Regions from separate parts of the Mesorhizobium sp. M0140 genome, predicted to be linked through region 2. Evidence: predicted binding sites of a transcription regulator. Region 2 holds the regulator's gene; each other region holds the start of a gene.
The links. The regulator PhoB, encoded in region 2, activates phosphate uptake and scavenging genes when phosphate is short. The targets are predictions, from matches to a motif close to TGTCATNNANCTGTCAT.
Positions count from the first base shown of each region.

Region 1: olsB (l-ornithine N(alpha)-acyltransferase) is a predicted target of PhoB. The motif match lies at 3,397-3,413, and genes of this name have one in related genera.
Region 3: phnF (phosphonate metabolism transcriptional regulator PhnF) is a predicted target of PhoB. The motif match lies at 2,575-2,591, and genes of this name have one in related genera.

Region 1 is NZ_JAMYTM010000023.1:1,097-5,805, reverse strand. It holds gene NKJ37_RS21835 (hypothetical protein) at 47-424, opposite strand; gene NKJ37_RS21830 (hypothetical protein) at 522-722, opposite strand; gene grpE (nucleotide exchange factor GrpE) at 962-1,597, shown strand; gene NKJ37_RS21820 (trimeric intracellular cation channel family protein) at 1,711-2,343, shown strand; gene olsB (l-ornithine N(alpha)-acyltransferase) at 2,458-3,333, opposite strand; gene NKJ37_RS21810 (response regulator) at 3,514-4,709, opposite strand, start outside.
Region 2 is NZ_JAMYTM010000003.1:50,528-55,236, reverse strand. It holds gene pstA (phosphate ABC transporter permease PstA) at 1-360, shown strand, start outside; gene pstB (phosphate ABC transporter ATP-binding protein PstB) at 378-1,196, shown strand; gene phoU (phosphate signaling complex protein PhoU) at 1,223-1,930, shown strand; gene phoB (phosphate regulon transcriptional regulator PhoB) at 1,947-2,636, shown strand; gene eglC (endo-1,3-1,4-beta-glycanase EglC) at 3,100-4,524, shown strand; gene NKJ37_RS03930 (type I secretion system permease/ATPase) at 4,569-4,709, shown strand, end outside.
Region 3 is NZ_JAMYTM010000023.1:57,418-62,126, forward strand. It holds gene NKJ37_RS22065 (ABC transporter permease) at 1-425, shown strand, start outside; gene NKJ37_RS22070 (zinc-binding alcohol dehydrogenase family protein) at 492-1,508, shown strand; gene phnF (phosphonate metabolism transcriptional regulator PhnF) at 1,788-2,537, opposite strand; gene phnG (phosphonate C-P lyase system protein PhnG) at 2,670-3,131, shown strand; gene phnH (phosphonate C-P lyase system protein PhnH) at 3,131-3,742, shown strand; gene NKJ37_RS22090 (carbon-phosphorus lyase complex subunit) at 3,746-4,709, shown strand, end outside.

The DNA of each region.
Region 1 (4,709 bases), on a different contig from region 2:
GTCGAGCCAGCCAACCGCCAGCTCAACCTGCTGATGACGTCGACCGCTATTCGCGATCGAGGATAGGACAGCCGCGCTCGGTGCCAAAAGTCACGCGCACGCGGTCGCCACCCTGTCTGCCGCGGACCGTGATCTCCCGGCGGCCGATGGACTCAATTCTTGCGCGGCGGATGCCCATTCGCTCTGCCTTGTCGAGAGCCCGGTCTTCCGTGCAGCCTCGTTGACGCCGGTCGCGCCGATCGTCGCGACGGGGACCTTCGCAATCGTCGTAGGCGGGGTCGCAATCTTCCATGAGCTTCAGCCGCGGGCCATGTTTGCCCAATTGCAGCTGCAGATTGTCTGCTTGTGCCGGAAAGGCCGCCAAAGTTATGGCGCCGAGGCCGACAAGCGCCATCAGCGATGAGGTAATCGAAACCTTGCGCATTACGTCCTCCATTTGAACCAACCCATCTATCCTTAGATGGTTCGGCTCTCCCCGGCTATTGCCGATAGGAGGTTTGCTGCCAAGATCGATTGTTGCGTTACGGCCGGCGCCAGCCGATGTCACCGCGCTCCGCCCCATCGAGGCGGTCGAGCAGTTCTCTGAGCCGGTCGGGGATGTCGGCTTCGGTGCGGAAGGCCGGCAAGGTGCGCAGAAAGCGGGTCACCGCCTCGGCGCCGAACTGGCGCCTGATCTCGATGGCCAGCCCCTCTGCCTTTTCGCCCATGTTGCGGGTCATCATCTCAAAATCCTGTCTCGGCTTCGAAACTCCTGCAGCAAGAGAATGGTTCCCCCATCATGCCTGTGTGGCAAGCAAAGCCGGCGGTTAAGGTAAAATTTGAATTAAAGTCGAAATGTCTTGCCTGTCATTGTCCCGCCTTGGCCGGCGGCTTCCATAGTCGCTTACCCCTTGATTTTTGGCCGCCAAACATCGATATCGGGCACAAAATCCACATCATTCGAGATTGACGGGAAACGGCGATGAGCGACCAGGCAAAAGACGAACGCGCGCCCGATGAAGTCGAGGCGACCGAGCCCACAGCCGAGCGCACGGAAGGCAGCACCGACGGTGATTATGAAGCCCTTGTGCGGCTGCTGAAGGAAAATGAAGAGCTGAAGGACCGCGCGCTGCGCGTGGCGGCCGAGATGGAAAACCTGCGGCGCCGCACGGCGCGCGATGTGCACGATGCGCGCACCTACGCGGTCGCGAATTTCGCCCGCGACATGTTGTCGGTGTCGGACAATCTGCGCCGCGCGCTGGATGCGATTCCCGCCGAGGCCAAAGCATCGGGTGACGCCGGCTTCAAGGCGCTGATCGAAGGCGTCGACCTCACCGAGCGCGCCATGCTGTCGGCGCTGGAACGGCATGGGGTCAAGAAGCTCGCGCCTGAAGGCGAGAAGTTCGATCCCAATTTCCACCAGGCGATGTTCGAAGTGCCCAATCCGGATGTCCCGGCCAACACCGTGGTCCAGGTCGTGCAGCCGGGCTATTCGATCGGCGACCGCGTGCTGCGCCCGGCCATGGTGGGCGTCGCCAAGGGCGGGCCAAAGTTCGTCGCCGCTGAAGCACCGGTTGAGCCGGGGCCGGTGAACGAACAGGCTGAGAAAGATGCGTGAGGCAGGGGATAGGCAGTAGGCAGTAGGAAACTAGGGCAGTCGTATCAATCGCGCGGCTTCGTGCTATTCATACTGCCTAATCCCTAATCCCTAATCCCTACTGCCTTGGCCTCATGAACCCTATCGCGCTTCTTGACTATGCCGGTGTCGCCGTCTTCGCGGCGACCGGGGCGCTGGCGGCTTCGCGTAAGCAACTCGACATTATCGGCTTCCTGTTCCTGGCCAGCGTCACCGGGATAGGCGGTGGCACGCTTCGCGACGTTATCCTCAACCTGCCGGTTTTCTGGGTCGCCAACTCCGGCTATGTGCTGGTCTGCGCCGCGGTTGCGGTGCTGGTCTTCTTCAGCGCGCATCGTGTCGAATCGCGCTGGAAATGGCTGCTCTGGCTCGACGCCGTCGGGCTCGCCGCTTTTTCGGTGATGGGCGCGGCCAAGGGGCTTGCGATTACCGGTTCGCCGGTCGTCTCCGTCATCACCGGCGTGCTCACCGCCACTTTCGGCGGCATTCTGCGTGATCTCCTCGCCGGCGAGCCATCGGTGCTGCTCAGGCCCGAAATCTACGTTACGGCGGCCCTTGCGGGTGCCGGCCTTTACACGCTTGGCGAACTTGCCGGACTGCCGCCGCTCGCCTCGGACCTCGCCGGTTTTGCGGCGGCGTTCCTCGTGCGCGGTGGTGCGCTCAAATTCGGCTGGTCGTTTCCGTCCTACAAGAGCCGACCCGGCAGGCGGCCGGAAGATATTCCGTGAAGAGAGGGAATAGGGAATGGGGAATAGGGAATAGGGAATAATCAGTAGTCACAGGAGCTTAATCGTGGCGTCATCACTACTGCCTACTGCCTACTGCCTACTGCCTACTCAATCTCACGCCGCGAAGCGCTGGGCTTCGCCGCCATAATAGTTGACGTAGCGTGCGCCGATCTCCTTGACCGGCATCACGACGAACACATCGACCGTCGAGAATTCGCGATCGATGACGCAACCATCGCCGATGCGGGCACCGACGCGCAGATAGCCCTTGACCAAAGGCGGCATCGCGGCGATCGCCGCCTTGGCATTGACGGCCTCGATCGGCATCAGATCCATCGAGCAATAGCGCCCGGACACCGCGCGCACGTCCCAGGCCGAGTTCGTCCGGCAGTGGTGGGCTAGGTAGGTGAGCGCCTCGGCATGCGCCGCCGGCACGGTGCCGTGAAAGGACGCGCAGCCGGTCATCACACCGATTTCGTAATGGTTGATGTAAGCCCAGATGCCTTGCCACAACGCCTCGATGGTGCGCTTCGAGCGGTATTCCGGCAACACGCAGGAGCGGCCGAGTTCAAGGAAGCGCTGGCCGGGGTGGCGGGCGATGAGCTTGGTCAGCTCGAATTCACCTTCGGAATAGAAGCCACCGGCCGTGGCCGCGATTTCTTGCCGCAGCAGCCGATATGTGCCGACGATGCGGCGATGTTCGGGACCGGAAAGCGTGGTGTCCAAAACCAGCAGATGGTCGCAGAGCGGATCGAACCGATCGGCGTCCCGGCGGTCATGGGCCTGGAACAGGTCCTTCCTGGCGCCAAGTTCGTCGTAGAACACCCGGTAGCGCACTTCCTGCGCGGCCGCGATCTCGGCCTCGTTGCGAGCGAGCCGCACTTCAAGATTGCCTATACGGCCCAGCGCAGCGCCCTTTATGACGGAATCGACGTTACGTCCGGCAAGCAAAGCGCTGCTGGCGTTCGGCCGAGTGTCACATTCCGGCATAACTGTATGCACGAGTGATTCTCCTTCGAGCCATCCCTCTTGGCACGGGGATACGGTGTAGGTGCAACAGGATTGTGACAGTACCGTGATACGACGTCATGGGCAATACTTCGTCGGCTGGCGAATACGATCAACCGGCTACGTTTAAGTGATCGCCCGTGCCGAATGGCGGTGGAAAGCTCAGGCCGCGACGACCTGCCCCTCGACGGCATTGACCAGCGCCTCGGGGTCGAGCGGCTTGGTGACAAAGCCGCTGGCGCCATGGGCCAACACCGCATGACGGGTCTTTTCCTGGCTGTCGGCCGACAGCACCATGATCGGCACCGGCCGCACTGCACTTTCTTCCTCATGGCGGCGGATGGCGGCAATCGCGTCCAGCCCGTCCATGACCGGCATGTGGAGATCCATCAAGACCACGTCGAAGCGGTCCTTGTGCGCGGCGCCGGTGACAGCCTCGACGGCGGCCTTGCCGTTGCCGACCACCTTGACGCGATGCCCGGCCTTCAGCAGCGTGGCGCGGGCCAGCATGGCGTTGATGTCATTGTCCTCGGCGATCAGCACCGACAGGCCGCGCTGGCGGTTGCCGATGGCGCGCAGCGTCGGCGCGCCGCGCCTTTCCGGCTGCGGCGGGCCGAGGCTCGGAGCATGGCTGCTCAACAGCACACGCAGAAGTGTTCCGCCACGCACCGGTCTGGCCAGGAAGGTTGCGTAGCCGCTGGCTCGGAACTCGCCAAGCATGCCGCGATCGGTCGGCGCGATCAGCGTGATCGCCTCACAGTCGGAGAAACCGCTTTGGCGCAGGCGCTTGAGCAGCCTTCCGTCGCCTTCTTCCATCGCTGCATCGACCAGGATCGCATCGCAGCCGGCGGCGAAAGGCGCGGCCTGTGCGGCAGTGGTGGCGATGTCGACCGCGCCGCCATTGGCGCGGATGGTGCGGGCGATGGCGTCGGCCTCGACGGCGTTCTTCGACAGGATCACCGCGCGTCTGCCCGAGAGAGCATTCTGGTGGCCCTGCGGCGCTTCGGTGGCCGCTATCGCAGGGATTTCGAAGACGAACTCGGATCCCTGGCCGAGCCGGCTGGATACCGAGATCGTGCCGCCCATGGCGGCCACCAGGCGTCTGGAGATGGCAAGGCCGAGGCCGGCCCCGCCATGTGTGCGTGTCGACGTGCCGTCGGCCTGCTCGAACTCCTCGAAAATGCGCTCCAGGTCGGCATCACGCAGGCCCGGACCGGTATCGGCGATGGTGAAGCATATGCGGTCGCTGGTTTCGGTGCGTGCGCGTGCTATGCTCACCAGCACGCCGCCGCTGTCGGTGAACTTGATGGCGTTGCCGATGAGGTTGAGAAGCACCTGCCTCACCTTGCCCGGATCGG
Region 2 (4,709 bases):
CCGTCGATCCGCTCGGCAGCTCTCGGTCTTGGCGCCTCCAAGATGCAGATGGTGTTCCAGCACATCCTGCCGCTTGCCGCGCCCGGCATCCTCACCGGCACCATCATCGGTCTGGCGCGTGCGCTCGGCGAAACCGCGCCTCTGCTGCTGATCGGCATGGTCGCCTTCGTCGCCGATCCACCGACGACGCCTTTCGATCCGGCCACCGCGCTGCCGGTGCAGATCTATATGTGGGCGAACGAGGCCGAACGCGCCTTCGTCGAGCGTATGTCCGGCGCCATCATCATCCTGCTCGTCTTCCTCATGGCCATGAACATCACCGCGATCGTGCTTCGGCGTCGGTTCGAGCGGCGCTGGTAGAAAAAAGGCATCTTGGTATGAACATCATGACCGAACAGTCCCTTGAAAACGCAGTGGGCGACAAGATGAAGTCGAACGAAGTAATCAAAATGCGCGGCGACAAGGTCGGCGTGTTCTATGGCGAGAAGCAGGCGCTGTTCGACGTCGATCTCGACGTCCGCCTGAACCAGGTGACGGCGCTGATCGGCCCCTCCGGCTGCGGCAAGTCCACCTTCCTGCGCTGCCTCAACCGCATGAACGACACCATCGATTCAGCACGGGTAACCGGCAAGATAACGCTCGACGAAGAAGACATCTACGACAAGAACATCGATGTCGTCGAACTCAGGGCGCGCGTCGGCATGGTGTTCCAGAAACCCAATCCGTTCCCCAAATCGATCTACGAGAACGTTGCCTATGGTCCGCGCATCCACGGATTGGCCAAGCGCAAGGCCGACATGGACCAGATCGTAGAGTCGAGCCTGAAGAAGGCGGCGATCTGGAACGAGGTCAAGGACCGTTTGCAAGAACCTGGCACGGGTCTTTCCGGTGGCCAGCAGCAGCGTCTGTGCATTGCACGCGCCATCGCCGTGTCACCCGAGGTGATCCTGATGGACGAACCGTGTTCGGCGCTCGACCCGATCGCCACCGCTCGCGTCGAGGAACTGATCGACGAACTGCGTCAGAACTATACCATCGTCATCGTCACCCATTCGATGCAGCAGGCAGCGCGCGTGTCGCAGCGCACCGCGATGTTCCATCTAGGCTATCTGGTCGAGGAGGGCGCCACCGACAAGATGTTCACCACCCCCGACGACAAACGCACCCAGGACTACATCACCGGCCGGTTCGGCTGAGCTCAGGCATACGAGGGACGAAGATCATGGGTGAACATACCGTCGCATCTTTCGATGAGGATCTGGAGCAGATCAGCCAGCTGATCCGCGACATGGGCGATCTCGCCCGCTCGATGGTCAGTGGCTCGACCAGGGCTTTGCTCAATTCGGACAATGCGCTGGCGCAGCGCGTGGTTTCCGATGATGCCATCATGGATGCACGCCAGCGCGAGCTGGACGATCGCGCCATCACGCTGATCGCCAAGCGCCAGCCAATGGCCAACGATCTGCGTGCGGTGGTCGGTTCGATCCGCATGGCCGGCGACCTTGAGCGCATCGGCGACCTTGCCAAGAACATCGCCAAGCGCGTCGGCACTGTCGGGCTGAGTGTCACGCCGCACGACCTTTCGCATTCGATCGACGCGATGGCGCAACTGGTGCTGATCCAGGTGCAGGGGGTCGTCGACGAGTACGCCGCCGCCGACCCGGCAGCGCTTGCCACGCTCAGAAACAATGACGAACGCATCGACGTCAAATACACCTCGGTGTTCCGCGAGCTGCTGACCTACATGATGGAAGATCCCCGCAACATCACGGCGTGCACGCACCTGTTGTTCTGCGCCAAGAACCTCGAGCGGATCGGCGACCACGTGACCAACATCGCCGAAAATGCCTACTATGTTTTGACCGGCACGCAGCTGCCAGCCAATCGTCCGAAGCAGGACGAGACGGCAATGTCCGCGCCAGCGGCATAACAGGGGTGACCAGCCGATGATCGCACCACGCATCATGGTGGTGGAGGATGAGGAGCCGCTAGGCGTGCTGCTCCGCTACAATCTTGAATCCGAAGGTTACCAGGTCGAGGTGGTGACGCGCGGCGACGAGGCCGAAATCCGGCTGCAGGAGAACGTTCCCGACCTTCTCGTGCTCGACTGGATGGTGCCGGCGGTTTCCGGCATCGAACTCTGCCGGCGCCTGCGAATGCGCCCAGAGACCGAGCGGCTGCCGATCATCATGCTGACCGCGCGAGGCGAGGAAAGCGACCGCGTGCGCGGCCTGTCGACCGGCGCCGACGACTATCTGGTCAAGCCGTTCTCGACGCCGGAGTTCATGGCCAGGGTCAAGGCGCTGCTGCGCCGGGCCAAGCCGGAAGTGCTGTCCAGCGTGCTAAAGGTCGGCGACATCGTGCTCGATCGCGAGTCGCACCGGGTCTATCGCAAGAAGAGCGAGATCCGGCTCGGGCCGACCGAATTCCGCCTGCTCGAATTCATGATGCGCCACCCCGGCCGCGTGTTCTCGCGCAGCCAGCTGCTCGACAATGTCTGGGGCGAGACGATTTACATCGACGAACGCACTGTCGACGTGCACGTCGGCCGGCTGCGCAAGGCGGTCAACAACGGCCGCATGCCTGATGTCATCCGCACCATCCGTGGGGCGGGTTACGCGATCAGGGAAGACTAGGTGGCTGTTCCGTCCCGATAGATCGTGACCGGGAAAACTCGATTAGCACGTGGTCGCCAACAGCCGCGAAGAGTGGAATGTTGCACTCGTCTCATCGATGGGGAGCGAGCACGTGACGCTTTGGCCCAAATGCGGTCATTCGAAACCTGATGAGGATGACCGCTCTTGGCGGTACGTCGCCATCTTGCCCGCAGACTCCGACCAGAAAGCCATGCAAGAATAAATTTGAGTTAACTTAGATATACGTTCGTTAAACGACGTGTGTTCTGCATAAATATACGATTTTACTAAATTGCTTCAATTTACATTGAGCCATCACCTCCTTATTCATTATCCGCCTTCCGATTATTGCGGTCTCGGATCGAATGACGATTCCGTGGAACGATCTCGTTCCTTGCAGCGTTGCTTTGGGAGCGGTCGCCGGACCTTTGACCAGGTCGGACACCATGAGGAAGGATTTCTGATGAGCACGGTCTTAAACGCCAAAGGCATCCCTCTTGCCTACACCGGCGCTTCCACTCATTGGTTCTCGGCCACCGGGTCTGGACCGGAACTGCATGGCACCTCCGGCAACGACTCCTTCTGGGGAGACACCGGCGTCACTGTCACGATCCACGGTGGCGCCGGCGACGACTACTATCATCTCTATTCCACCAACAACAAGGTGGTCGAGGATCCTGGGGCAGGGATCGACACGATCGACACATGGATGAGCTACAAGCTCCCTGACAATTTCGAGAACCTCGTCGTTACCGGCACCAACCGATTTGCGTTCGGAAATGCGTTGGACAACATCATCAAGGGCGGGTCAGGTCACCAGACGCTGGATGGCGGCAAGGGAAATGATGTCCTGATCGGCGGCGATGGCGCCGATACTTTCGCCATCTCCAAAGGTAATGGAAGCGATCTTATCTTCGATTTCGGTGCGACCGATGCGCTCCGCCTTAACGGCTACGATTTCACTTCGTTCGATGCCGTCCGTTCACAGATGGTCCAAGTGGAATCGAACGTGATGCTGAACCTCGGATCCGACGAAATCCTGGTGTTCAAGAATACGACCATCGACAAGCTGCAGCCCACCCAGTTCGAACTTCCGATAGACAAGTCCGCAATGACGCTGTCCTTCTCCGACGATTTCAACACGCTGAGCCTTCGGGACGGGCAGGACGGCACCTGGAATTCCAATTTCTGGTGGGGAGCGCCGAACGGCAGCACGTTGAGCAGCAATGGTGAGTTGCAGTGGTATATCGACGCCAATTATGGCCCGACGAGTTCGGTCCATCCGTTCAGCGTTGAGAACGGCGTCCTCACCATCACCGCCGCGCAGGCGCCGGAGGACATCAAGCCTCTGATCAACAACTACGAATACACCTCGGGGATCCTGACGACCCACGACACCTTCTCGCAAACCTACGGCTATTTCGAAATGCGGGCGGATCTTCCTGAAACAGCCGGAGCCTGGCCGGCGTTCTGGCTGCTTCCGGAGGACGGATCGTGGCCGCCGGAGCTGGACGTTGTCGAAACGCGCGGCCAGGACCCGAACACGCTCTACATGACGGCGCATTCCAATGAGACGGGAGCGCACACGAAGGTTTCGTCAACGGTGAACGTTGCGGATACCGACGGTTTCCACACCTATGGCCTGCTCTGGACGAAGGATGAGCTTGTCTGGACCTACGATGGTGTAAAGGTCGCTCAAGCAGCGACGCCGGCCGACATGCACGATCCCATGTATATGCTGGCCAATCTCGCGGTGGGCGGCATTGCCGGCCAGCCTCCTGACCATCTGGCTACGCCAGCGGAGATGAAGATCGACTACATCCGCGCCTATACGCTGGACGACCTGCAGCACCACCCCTTGGACATCGCCGGCGACCATTCGGTCTAAGCGACGCCCTTATGTTGGGGCCATGAGCCGTTAGGAGCGCGGGAATGATTGCACGGTCTGATCTGCGGGCAGTCTTGAGGCGCGCCATCGCCGATGTCGGTGTTTTTTCGTTCCTCATCAACATCCTGCTATTGGTGATCCCCCTTTATCTGTTGCAGGTCTATGACCGCGTCCTGCCTTCCTCC
Region 3 (4,709 bases), on a different contig from region 2:
TTCCGGCCTATATCTTCCTGCACCACAGCCGCTGGGGCCGATACCTGTTTTCGGTCGGCTCCAACGCCGAGGCTTCGCGTCTGTCCGGCGTCAATGTCCAGCGCACCATCTACATGGCCTACACGCTGTCGGGCCTGTGCGCCGCCTTTGTCGGCGTGCTGCTGGCCGCCCGCATCGGCATCGGCAACCCGACGCAGGCCGAGGGCTGGGAGCTGCAGGCGATCGCGTCTTCGGTCATCGGCGGCACCTCGCTGTTCGGCGCCGTCGGCTCGGTGCACGGACCACTGCTCGGCGCCTTCATCCTGGCCACCATCAACAACGGCGCCAACCTGCTCAACGTCAACTCGTTCTGGCAGCGCATCATCACCGGCGCGCTGATCATCATCATCGTCTACTTCGACGGCCTGCGCCGCCGCGGCAAGTAGCGACCCCGCAATCAACCGCCGGTTCGCCACACCAACGGGCCGGCGATTTCATGACTGGATTAGCGCATGAAAGCCGTCCTCTGCCGTTCGCCCGGCGATCTTGTCCTTGAAGACCGGCCTTCACCAGAGGCACCGCCTGCCGGCTGGGCGCTGGTGGCGGTCAGCCATGTCGGCATCTGCGGCACCGACTACCACATTTTCGAGGGCAAGCACCCATTCCTCGCCTATCCCCGCATCATGGGCCATGAGGTGTCGGGAACGATCCTCGAGACCGGCGACGGCGTCGATCTTGCCGTTGGCGAGCCGGTCGTCATCAACCCCTATCTTTCCTGCGGCAAGTGCATCGCCTGCTGGCACGGCAAGCCGAATTGCTGCGTCAGGATCGAGGTGCTGGGCGTGCATCGCGACGGCGCCATGTGCGAACGGATCCTGGTGCCGGCGCAAAATCTCTATCCGGCCAACGGCCTGTCGCTGGCCGACGCCGCCGCAGTCGAGTTCCTGGCCATCGGAGCGCATGCCGTGCGGCGCGCTCGCGCCGACCCTGGCGCCCGCACGCTGGTCATCGGCGCTGGCCCGATCGGGCTCGGTACCGCCATCTTCGCCCGCATCGCCGGGCTCGACGTGACGCTGCTCGACATGAGCAGTGAAAGGCTCGCCTTCGCCGCGAACGAGCTTGGTTTCCAGACCCTCGACGGCTCGCGCGGCGCGGTGCCCGATCTGGTCAAGGGAGCGACATCAGGCGAAGGCTTCGATGTCGTCTTCGACGCCACCGGCAACACCCAATCGGTGCAGTCGGCTTTCGCCCATGTCGCGCATGGCGGAACGCTGGTGCTGGTCTCCGTCGTCAAGGACGACATCAGCTTTTCCGATCCGGAATTCCACAAGCGCGAGATGACGCTGATCGGCAGCCGCAACGCGCTGCGCGCCGACTTCGATCACGTCGCCGCCTCGATCCGCAACGGCGCCGTGCCCCTGGCCAAGCTCGTCACACACCGCACCACACTCGCCGGCACGCCGCGCGATCTCGCCCGCTGGGCACACGAGAAATCCGGCCTGATCAAGGCTGTGATCGAGGTCGGATAGAGGCGCCTGTTCGACACGAATTCGGAGATCGTTGAGCGCCCAACTTGGTAGATCTGATGCTTTGGCGACTAGCCGCAACATCCATCGCTTCGTCATCCTATGGCGGAGCGAGGAGCGAAGCGACGCGGCGCAGACCATAGGATCCATGCCGTGACCTGAGAGCGTTGCTTCGGTGCAGAATTCTGCGCCGCTGCGCTCTTCGCCCGAGATCGCGGCATGGATCCTTGGGTCTCCGCGACGGAGCTGCGCTCCTGCTTCGCCCAAGGATGACGACGTTAGCTACAGCGCCGACAGCTTCAGCTCCACCCGCTCGGCCGGGAAGCGCGACTCGGAAAACTGGATCGGCTGGCCGTCCGGCGTGACGTTGACGGCAACCGTGACCAGCACGATGGCGCCCGGCAGCAGGTCGAGGTCGGCAAGGTCCGCCGCATCGGCATGGCGCGCCGACAGCACGGTCGATTGCCGGAGATAGTCGTCGATGCCGAAACGCGCCAGCGATGCGGTGATCGAGCCGGTTTGCGCCATCGCGGCATCGATGCCGGCAAAGCGCCGGGCCTCGAACCAGCCGGCAGCACGCGACACCGGCCGTCCGTCGGCTTCGCCGCGCGTTTCCAACCGGATCACATCGGCTCCCCTGGCAAGGCCAAGGCCCTCGGCAACGCGCTGGCTGGCCGGCTCGATCGACGAGGCGAGCAGGACGATGTGCCGTTCCGTCGTTTGCCCTTGCAGCCCTGTCGAAAAGCGTGTGCGCGCGCCGATCGGATAGGACAGCCGCTTGCGCGACAGTACGAAGGTGCCGCGCCCCTGCTCGGCCCGCAGCACGCCTTCCCTTACAAGGGCCGATATGGCGCTGCGCACCGTGTGACGGTTGACGCCATAGCGTTCTGCCAGCGCCACCTCCGGCGGCAACGCTGCATTCTCCGTGAAATCGCCGATGGCGATCGCATGCAGGATCTTGTCGGCGATCTGCCGCCACAGCGAAACGCCACTGCGCCGCTCGATGCTGTCCGCTGCCAGCCGCCCGACTATCATTGCCCCAACCTTCCAGCGCCCAGTCTTATATCGCTGTCATCCACCCGTCATGGACACGCGTTAGATAATAGGTATAATTTGTATAGTTGTCTATATCAATAGACAAATTGACAAAGAGGAATGCTGCTGATGCGAGGACAGGAAGCCCGCGACCAGGCCGAGCGCAAGGCCGCCATGGCGACACTGGCGCAATCCAGCGGCGATGACATCGTCCGGCTCTGGAATGAAGCCGGATTGCCTTCGGAAGCAGAACTGCTGCGCGGCCCCGAGACCGGGCTGGTCACCGTGCGCGGCCGCATCGGCGGCGGCGGCGCGCCCTTCAACGTCGGCGAGGCGACCGTCACCCGCGCCACCGTCCGGCTGCCCTCCGGGCAGGTCGGACATTGCTATGCGCTTGGCCGCGACAAGCAGAAGGCGAAGCTGGCGGCCATCGCCGACGCGCTGTGGCAGGATCCTGCCCGCCGCAATGAAGTCGAGACCGGACTGATAGCGCCCCTGCGGTCGGCTCTGACCGCAGCGCATGAAAAACGCCGCGCCGAGACGGCGGCAACGAAGGTGGATTTCTTCACCATGGTTCGCGGAGAAGACTGATGGACATTGCAGCGCAATCGATAGAGGGCGGTTTCGCCGATCCGGTCTTCAATGCCCAGACGGTGTTCCGCGCCGTCATGGACGCAATGGCGCGGCCAGGCAGCGTGCAGCCGCTGCCGGCCTTCGCCCGCCCGCCGGCGCCGCTCTCGGCGGCCGCCGGCGCCATCGCACTGGCGCTGTGCGATAACGACACCCCGCTCTGGCTCGACCAGACCCTGCAAGCTTCCACCGCGATCAGACCCTGGCTTGGGTTCCACACCGGCGCGCCATTGGCCAACACACCGGCCGATGCGCATTTCGCCTTCATCGCGGCCCCGGCCGAGATGATGTCGCTCGATGGTTTTTCGCAGGGCACCCAGGACTATCCCGACCGTTCGACCACGCTGATCCTGCAAGTCGGCGATCTCGTGTCCGGCACGCCGCTGTTGCTCGAAGGTCCCGGCATCGAAACCAGCGCCACGATCGCGCCGGCACAGATGCCGCGCCATTTCGTCGAGCAGTGGAAGCAGAACATCAAGCGCTTTCCCAGAGGCGTCGACATCATACTCGCCACATCAGATGGCATTGCCTGCCTGCCGCGCACGACGCGCATCAAGACAATGGAGGCGTAAAAAATGTATGTCGCGGTAAAAGGTGGCGAAGCCGCAATCGCCAACGCCCACAGCCTGCTTGCCGACCGCCGACGCGGCGACCGTTCGGTGCCGGCCCTTCGCCTCGACCAGATCGTCGAGCAGCTGGCGCTCGGCGTGGATCGGGTGATGAGCGAAGGCTCGCTCTACGACCGAGAGTTGGCGGCACTCGCAATCGTCCAGGCGCGCGGCGACCTGATCGAGGCGATCTTCCTGGTGCGCGCCTATCGCACCACGCTGCCGCGCTTCGGCTACACCAGGCCCATCGACACCGCCGGAATGCTGGTCGAGCGGCGCGTGTCGGCGACCTATAAGGACCTGCCCGGCGGCCAATTGCTCGGGCCCACATTCGACTACACCCACCGGCTGCTCGATCCCGAGCTTGCCGCCGGCGCCGACGTCGCCGAGCCCTTGCGGCGCGAGACGGAAGCGCAAGCCATGCCGCGCGTATCGGCGATCCTCGCCCGCGAAGGCTTGATCGAACCGGACGGCGACATGCCGCAGGACCATGTCCCCGGCGACATCACCCGCGAGCCGCTGGAATTCCCGATGGCGCGCGACATCCGCCTGCAGGCGCTGTCACGCGGCGACGAGGGCTTTTTGCTGGCGCTCGGCTATTCCACCCAGCGCGGCTATGCCCGCAACCATCCCTTCGTCGGCGAGATCCGCATCGGCGAGGTCGAGCTTGAGCTCGACGTGCCCGAACTGCCCTTCGCTGTCCCGCTCGGCACTGTCCGCGTCACCGAATGCCAGATGGTCAACCAGTTCAAAGGCTCAGCCAAGGCGCCGCCGCAGTTCACCCGCGGCTACGGCCTGGTCTTCGGCCAGAGCGAGCGCAAGGCGATGGCGATGGCGCTTTGCGACCGGGCGCTGCGCGCCTCCGAACTCGGCGAGGATGTCGTCGCCGCCGCGCAGGACGAGGAGTTCGTCATTTCGCATTCCGACAACG